Regions from separate parts of the Kumtagia sp. genome, predicted to be linked through region 2. Evidence: riboswitches for the same ligand, from Rfam matches in the RefSeq annotation. Region 2 holds a riboswitch; the other holds the start of a gene.
What was found. Region 2 has a riboswitch for S-adenosylmethionine ahead of AC5JDC_RS27320 (O-succinylhomoserine sulfhydrylase). Riboswitches for the same ligand answer to the same signal wherever they lie in the genome.

Region 1 (4,162 bases), on a different contig from region 2:
CGATCGGCATTGGGCACCTCTCCTGTTCGCCGCATAGATAGAGCGGTGGTCCGGCGCTGTCATCCCGCCATCCGCCGATGTTGAACTGAGGCGGCGGCGCGGCTACCGTTCGCACCATGAATTCGGACATCGTCGACCTGCGCGCCTTCTATGCCTCGCCGCTCGGCCAGATGGCGGAACGCTCGATCACCATGGCGCTCTCGGCGATCTGGCCGAACCTGCCCGGCGAAAGGCTGGTCGGGCTCGGCTACGCGCTGCCCTGGCTGGAGCGCTTCGGGCCGGCGGCCGAGCGCAGCTTCGCCTTCATGCCGGCGACGCAAGGGGCGGTGCGCTGGCCGCGCGAGGGCGCCTCGTCGACGGTGCTGGTCTTCGACGAGGAACTGCCGCTGGTCGACGCCTCGGTCGACCGCATTCTTTTGGTGCATTCGCTCGAGCACGCCGAGAACCCGCGCGAGACGCTGAAGGAGATCTGGCGGGTGCTGGCGCCGGCCGGCCGCGCCGTCATCGTGGTGCCCAACCGGCGCGGCGTGTGGGCGCGCTTCGAGCACACGCCCTTCGGCACCGGCCGGCCGTTCTCGCGCAGCCAGCTCAACGAGCTGCTGCGCGACGCCAACTTCACCCCGGCGGCCTGGTCGGACGCGCTCTTTTTCCCGCCGTCGAAGCGGCGCTTCATGATGCGGCTGCAGCCGATGCTGGAGCGCTCCGGCCGCCGCTTCTGGCCGATCTTCTCGGGCGTCATCGTGGTGGAGGCGCAGAAGCGGCTCTACCAGGGCCTGCCGGTGGCGCAGCGCGCCTCGCGCCGCGTCTTCGTGCCGGTGCTCAACCCGCAGGGCGCAGCGACGGGGTAGCGGAGGACCGTTCGCCAAGCGCGCCTTACTGGCCCTTGATGATCTTCCAGACGGGTGAAGCGGCCCTGTCCAGGTTATAAGCGTCCTTGCTCGAGAGGCGGCCCTGTTGAACGGCGGTCACAATCCGCTTGCAGAAGAGTTCCGGCATCTTTTCCCGACTGACGCGCATCAGTTGGGCGGCTTCGATCTGCCAGCCGTACTGCCAACCGTGAACCTTTCTCACACAACCTGCGATGACTTCGTCCACGGTCTTCGGCGTCTGCGTGCAGCCCGTCACGGCGGCCAAAGCAAGCACCGCCATCAAAGCGGATCGTTTCAAGATTTCCCCCAATCCCCCCGGTGGATCGCGTGGCGATCACCTTGCCCTACACTCGCCAAGGTAGCCGGGAATTGCAGGACCGCAAGTATTCGGCGAATGAAATTTCCACAGCTGGCCTGCCCCATGTCGGGCTTGCCCCGGCAGGCGGCGAAAGGCCGCTTCCGCAGGACCACGGCCAGTCGAAATCTTGGCGGCTGCCCGCTGGCGGGCGGATCACTGGATGACGGCTTCGGCGCTGCTCCTGCCGATCTCCTCCAGTTCATAGGGCGTCGTCTGATACACCTGGTTGATCCAGTTGCCGAACAACAGATGCGCGTGCGAGCGCCAGCGGTTGAGCGGCGGCCGGGCCGGATCGTCGTCCGGGTAATATTCGTGCGGCACCTCGATCGGCGTGCCGGCGGCCACGTCGCGGTCGAACTCCTCCTTGAGCGAGGTGGAATCATATTCGATGTGGTTGAAGATATAGAGCCGGTTCGCTGCCCTTTCCGCCAGCAGGCAGGGCCCCGTCTCGCTCGATTCCATCAGCAGTTCGAGCCCCGAATCGGCCGGGATGTCGGCGGCGCGCACCTCGGTCCAGCGCGATACCGGAATGGCGAAATCGTCGGAAAAGCCGGCGAGATAGGGCGAGGCCGGCGCGTTGTTGTGGTGGCGGAACACGCCGAACGCCTTCTTGCCCAGCGTGTGCTTGGGAACGCCGTGGAAATGCCAGGCCGCCGCCATCGCCCCCCAGCAGATGAAGAAGGAGGAATGGACGTTGGTCGTCGTCCAGTCGAGGATGCGCGTCAGCTCGTCCCAGTAGTCGACCTGCTCGAACGGCAGAAGCTCGATCGGCGCGCCGGTGATGATGAAGCCGTCGAATTTCCGGTCCGCCACTTCCTCCCACGTCTGGTAGAAGGAGATCAGATGATCCTCGGGCGTGTTCTTGGCCTTGTGGTTGCCGACGCGCACCAGGGTCAGCTCGACCTGCAGCGGCGTGGCGCCGAGCAGGCGCGCGAACTGCGTCTCGGTGCGGATCTTGTTGGGCATCAGGTTGAGCAGGCCGATCTGCATCGGCCGGATGTCCTGCCGCATGGCCGTGCGCTCGTCCATGACCGAGACGCCCTCGCGAACCAGCACGTCGCGGGCCGGAAGCTGGTTGGGGATCCTGATCGGCATGGTGCTGCCTCCAAACAAAAAAACCGGCCGCGAACGTCGCGCCCGGTCCAAACGGCTTGTTCTGCCGACGGTCCTTTAGCGACTTGTTTAACGTGGCTGCAAGCCGACCGGCCAAATCACCACGGATGGCAGCGCTCATACTGCCGGAAGGGGTTTCACGTCAATGGGGAGCCGTCGCCGCGAATTGCGGCGGCAAATCGTCGTCGGACGCCGACCAGCCGGGCGCCTCGCCATTGGGCGGCGAGGGTCGAACAGGCTGCCGTGGGCGATGGCTGGTTTTGCCGCCTGGGGCGAAGACGAGTGCCCGCCGGCCGGACGCGCTTGCGGGGCGGGGCCGGCTCAGGCGGCGAGGCTGACGCGCGCCGGGCCGCCGATGATCCGGCTCGCCTCGGCCACCGCCTGGTCGGCGCGGGCGCGGATCGCTTCGGACGCCAGCGCGCCGCCGGCGAAATCCTTGTCGGAAGCGTAGATCGCGGTCGGAACGGTCAGCGCCTCGAAGAAGCCGAACAGCGGCCGGAGCTGGTGCTCGACGATCAGCGAATGGCGCTCGCCGCCGCCGGTGGCTGCCAGGATGACGGGCTTGCCGCGCAGCGATGCCGGCTCGATGAGATCGAAGAAGTGCTTGAACAGGCCGGTGTAGCTGCCCTTGTAGGTCGGCGATCCGACCACCAGGACGTCGGCGCCCAGGAGTTGCTCGACGAGGTTCACGGCGGCCGGGTCGAGATCGGCAAGCCGCCTGGCGCCGCCGAGCGACGGGCCGAGATCCTCGATGTCGAAGGTGCTTGAGGCGGCTCCTATGGCTGTCGCCAGCCGGCCGGCGATATGGTCGACGAAGGCCTTCGTCTTCGAGGGGCGCGTCACGTTCCCCGACACGCCCACCACAAGCTTCCTCGACATTCCATGCTCCCGGCAGATCGATCTTTCAGCATAAACTCTACAGATTTTGTGGAATTATATGAGCGAGGGAATTTCAAAAGCGCGCCGCCGGCAGGATGGGTTTTCCAAAAATGCGCCGGAACGGCCGATCCGTGGCTCGCGCGGACGCGCCGGCGAAGCAAAAGTCCGGTCCGTGTGTCTGGCTTTCTCGGTCGGCTTGCAGGGCTTGGCCATCGCGGCAGCCAGTCTTGTATGTTTGCGCAGAAAGCAGCGCGCTGCCGCGCTCGCGCGGATGGGCTCAGGGGGACAGTTATTTTCTTTCCGCAGAAAAGCGGCGGCGTCCCAAGGCTTGCGCTGGCGGAAAAAAGTAAACTGTCCCCGGCACTTACCTGTCTTCGCCGCGAAGCTCGCGGCGATGCGGCAGGTGCTTTTCGCGGCATTTTATCCCCTGCCTCTCCACCTCCCTTATACTACCCCCAGTCCCTCCTGCGGGAACGCCGATCATGACGGTGGTCTGCGGGGAGGGGCCGGTGTCCGGAAGGTAGCGGCTAACGTGGCCGCGAGGTCCGGCGCTGCTTCAGAGTTTCCAACGATCCCGTCCTTGAGCGGGACGGGGCTCCGGTATGGCCTGAGGAGCCGTCATGAGCGGGATATCGCCGGCGTCACTTAAGCCGGAGTAGCGAGTACGATCCCATGACCCGGAAATGAAGCGGCGAAGAAGCACCGGACGGGCGGCCGAAAGGTCGCATATAAAATTAGATGAGCGATCCTGCGGCCGCCCGTCTTCCCGATCTTCTCAATGGCCAGACTGCGATGCAGGGCGTGGCGAGGACGACGTATGCTCAGGGGACAGTTTACTTTCTTTCGGCAGAAAGGCACGGCGGTTCAGAGGTCGCGCGGGCCGAAAAAAGTAAACTGTCCCCGTCGCTTCCTCTCCCGGCGCTTCCCCCTCTCCGTCTCGGGC
Region 2 (4,162 bases):
CCGAGCTCAAGGCGTTGCGCGCGGAGCTGCGGGAGTTGCGGACGGTATACGAACAAGGACGATAGCGGCGGCATTGCGGGGGAAGGCTATGGCAAGAAGCTTGACGATCTTCGGCGTCGTGCTGAGCACGCTGCTCGCTTCTGCGGTCAATGCATCCGGGGCCGCCCAGTGCAGCAAGGTTTCCTACAAGGCGGGGCGCGCCCAACTCAGCCAATACCTGTCGGGCCAAGGCTATTCGAGCGGGCAAGTCCGGTTTCTGCTGCGCAATGCCGATCAGCAGACCGGTCGTCTTCGGGTGGCTGACCTCAACGCGGGAAGCAAGGCCTGCGGCATCGATTCCGCCCGCGCCCATGTTCTCGGATGCACGCGCAGCATGATGCCTGGGCTGCTTCGGGATTCGAAAGACCTCGATGCGAAGAAAAGCTATCGCCATTGGGGCAGATCGCACCACACCGTGCGGGAGCTGATGTTCATCGGCGGTTTCTATGCATGTCTGGGCTCGGCGAAGGATGCGATGTTTCGCTGATTTGGAGCCGAGGTCGGTGCCGTAGCGCCTTTGGCGGGGTCAGCATATGCTCTTAGACCAGCTAACCGACCACCCGGCTTTGCTCAAGGATGTGGGACTTCCGCACCGCCGGAGCACTTCGCTGGCGTTCCGGCATGGATCCTATGGTCTGCGCGACGGCCTTCGGCCTGCTCCGCCATAGGATGACGAAGAGAGGAGCGTTTCCGCAAATCTTCAACCTTGGCGATTAGCCAACAATATCAATGCATTCGTCATCCTAGGGCGGAGCCGGAGCGCAGCGGAGGCGAAGACCCTAGGATCCATGCCGTACCGGTGGCGGAGAGTGCCGGCGGCGCAGAACTGGGGAGCGTACTCCGAGCTACAGGGCATTGCGCGATCGAACGCTTTGCCGCCCGGTCGCCCTCCGGAAACCAATGGCTGTCCCCTGCGCCACGCCCCGCTCAGCGAAAATGCTTCGACAGCTTCAGGCCCTGCGCCTGGTAGTTGGAGCCGAGGTCGGTGCCGTAGAGCGTCTTCGGCCGCGACAGCATGTGCTCGTAGACCAGCCGGCCGACCACCTGGCCGTGCTCGAGGATGAAGGGCACCTCGTGGCTGCGCACCTCCAGCACGGCGCGGCTGCCAGTGCCGCCGGCCGCCGAATGGCCGAAGCCGGGGTCGAAGAAGCCGGCATAGTGGACGCGGAACTCGCCGACCAGCGGGTCGAACGGCGTCATCTCGGCGGCGTAGGACGGCGGCACGTGCACGGCCTCGCGGCTGACCAGGATGTAGAACTCGTCGGGGTCGAGCACCAGCTCGCCCGGCTCGCCGCGGCGGTAGAGCGGCTCCCAGAAGTCGAACACATCGTGGGCGGCGCGCTTGTCGACGTCGACGATGCCGGTGTGGTGCTTGCCGCGATAGCCGACCAGGCCGTTCGCGTCGCCCATCAGGTCGATGGACAGCGCGATGCCGCTGCCCGAAATGTTCGGCTCCTCGGCGGCGACCAGCGTCTCGGTGTCGTGCAGCATCTGCAGCGAGAACTCGCCGATCACCGCATTGCCCTTGCGGAAGCGGATCTGCGACAGGCGCGAGCCGGCGCGCACGACGATCGGGAAGGTGCGCGGGCTGACCTCCAGCCACAGCGGCCCGGCATAGCCGGTGGCGATCTTGTCGAACTCCTGGCCGAAATCGGTCATCACCCGGGTGAAGATGTCGAGGCGGCCGGTCGAACTCTTCGGGTTGGCGGAGGCCGCGACGTCGGCGGGCAGCTTCAGGCTCTCCAGCAGCGGCACGATGTAGACGCAGCCGGTCTCCAGGACCGCCCCGTTGCTGAGGTCGATCTCGTGCAGCTTCAGCCGGGCGAGCTTGTCGGCGACGCGATGCTCGCGCCCCGGCAGGAAGCTGGCGCGCACGCGGTAGGCTTTTTCGCCGAGGCGCAGGTCGAGGCTGGCCGGCTGGATCTGGTCGGCGTCGAGCGGCCGGGCGGCGGCCAGAGCGCCGCCGTGGAACAAGGCTGCGATCTGGTGATCGGCTAATATTCCCTCTTCGCGCACGGCCGGCTCCGGTTGGACATCCTGCTTTAGCCAACCGCATGATTGACGCAAGCGTGTGGCGGGTTTATGGGGAGGTTTATCCCGTGGTGATTTGGCCGGTCGGCTTGCAGCCACGTTAAACAAGTCGCTAAAGGACCGTCGGGCCGCCAAGGCCATATGGACCGGTTGCGACGTCGCGGCCGGTTTTTTGTTTTTTGGGGAACGCCCATGACGCATGACGCTGAACGCGACTGGAAGCCGGCGACGAGCCTCGTCCACGGGGGCACGCTGCGCTCCGACCACGGCGAGACGTCGGAGGCGATCTTTCTCACCCAGGGTTATGTCTACGAAAGCGCCGAAGCCGCCGAAGCCCGCTTCAAGGGCGAGACGCCGGGCTTCATCTATTCGCGCTACGCCAATCCCACCGTCGACATGTTCGAGAAGCGCATGTGCGCGCTGGAAGGCGCCGAGGACGCGCGCGCCACCTCGTCGGGCATGGCCGCCGTCACCTCGGCGATCCTGTGCGGCCTTCGCGCCGGCGACCACATCGTGGCGGCGCGCGCGCTGTTCGGCTCGTGCCGCTGGGTGGTGGAGACGCTGGCGCCGCGCTACGGCATCGAGGCGACGCTGGTCGACGGCACGGACATCGCCAACTGGCACAAGGCGGTGCGGCCGAACACAAAGCTGTTCTTCCTGGAAAGCCCGACCAATCCGACGCTGGAGGTGATCGACATCGCCGCGGTGGCGAAGCTCGCCAACGAGATCGGCGCGCGGCTGGTGGTCGACAACGTGTTCGCCACGCCGCTGCAGCAGAAGCCGCTGCAGCTCGGCGCGCATGTCGTCGTCTATTCCGCCACCAAGCACATAGACGGGCAGGGCCGCTGCCTCGGCGGCGTCATCCTCTCCGACAAGAAGTGGATCGACGAGAACCTTCACGACTATTTCCGCCATACGGGCCCCAGCCTGTCGCCGTTCAACGCCTGGACGCTGTTGAAGGGGCTGGAGACGCTGCCGCTCAGGGTGCGCCAGCAGACCGAGAGCGCCGCAAAGATCGCCGACTTCCTGGCGGAGCGCCCGGAAATCGCCCGGGTCATCTATCCCGGCCGCGCCGACCATCCGCAGGCCGACGTGGTGAAGCGGCAGATGAGCGGCGGCTCCACTTTGATCTGCATCGAGCTGAAGGGCGGCAAGAAGGCGGCCTTCGCCTTCCAGAACGCGCTGAAGATCGTGCTGATCTCCAACAATCTCGGCGACGCCAAGAGCCTGATCACGCACCCGGCGACGACCACGCACAAGAACCTAACCGACGAGGCGCGGGCCGAGCTCGGCATCGGCCCCGGCACGGTCAGGCTGTCGGTCGGGCTGGAGGATGCCGGCGACCTTGTGACCGACATCGAGCGGGCGCTGAAGGCGGCGGCATAGGCCTCCCGGACCCAAAGGACGGGTTGACCTCGCCGTCTTCAAGGTTGATCCTGACGGCGTTATGGAGCGCATCATGTACCGGACCATGACGCACGACATCGAAGTGAGCGTCGAGCCCTTCTACCTGGCCGACCGCTCCGACCCCGAGGCGGGCCGCTACGTCTGGGGCTACCGCGTCACCATCGACAACCAGTCGGACGAGCACGTGAAGCTCCTGTCGCGCTACTGGCACATCACCGACGGAACCGGCCGCGTCGAGGAAGTGCGCGGGCCGGGCGTGGTCGGCGAGCAGCCGGAGCTCGATCCGGGCGACAGCTACCAGTACATGTCGGGTTGCCCGCTCTCGACGCCGTCCGGCATCATGGTCGGCCGCTACACCATGCGCAACGCGCGCGGCGACACGTTCGACGTCGCCATTCCGGCTTTTTCGCTCGACCTCCCGGATGGGAGGCGCACGGTGAATTGAGGAATAAGCGCCGGGGACAGTTTACTTTTTTCGGCCCGCGCGACTTCTGAACCGCTGCGGCTTTCTGCCGAAAGAAAGTAAACTGTCCCCTGAGCCAAGCCTGCGAACGCGTCAGGGTTTCTGACGCTCGAACACGCCGAGTTCGATCGAAGGCACTGCGTCGACGTCCTGCAAGGCTTGCGCTTCGAGGAAGCCGCGCCGGCGCCGGGTGGCGTCACCCCTTCAGCCTGGTGTTGCAGA

Region 1: linked by a shared signal. The riboswitch ahead of metA (homoserine O-acetyltransferase MetA) and the one ahead of AC5JDC_RS27320 (O-succinylhomoserine sulfhydrylase) in region 2 are both predicted to bind S-adenosylmethionine.

Annotation. Positions count from the first base shown of each region.
Region 1 covers NZ_JCACER010000037.1:60,584-64,745, forward strand. The annotation lists gene gloB (hydroxyacylglutathione hydrolase) at 1-10, opposite strand, end outside; gene AC5JDC_RS14055 (class I SAM-dependent methyltransferase) at 117-848, shown strand; gene AC5JDC_RS14060 (hypothetical protein) at 874-1,149, opposite strand; gene metA (homoserine O-acetyltransferase MetA) at 1,381-2,322, opposite strand; SAM riboswitch at 2,378-2,455, opposite strand; gene msuE (FMN reductase) at 2,662-3,219, opposite strand.
Region 2 covers NZ_JCACER010000102.1:942-5,103, forward strand. The annotation lists gene AC5JDC_RS27305 (ion transporter) at 1-65, shown strand, start outside; gene AC5JDC_RS27310 (hypothetical protein) at 101-526, shown strand; gene AC5JDC_RS27315 (2'-deoxycytidine 5'-triphosphate deaminase) at 967-2,055, opposite strand; SAM riboswitch at 2,129-2,206, shown strand; gene AC5JDC_RS27320 (O-succinylhomoserine sulfhydrylase) at 2,263-3,456, shown strand; gene apaG (Co2+/Mg2+ efflux facilitator ApaG/CorD) at 3,530-3,922, shown strand; gene AC5JDC_RS27330 (antifreeze protein) at 4,137-4,162, opposite strand, start outside.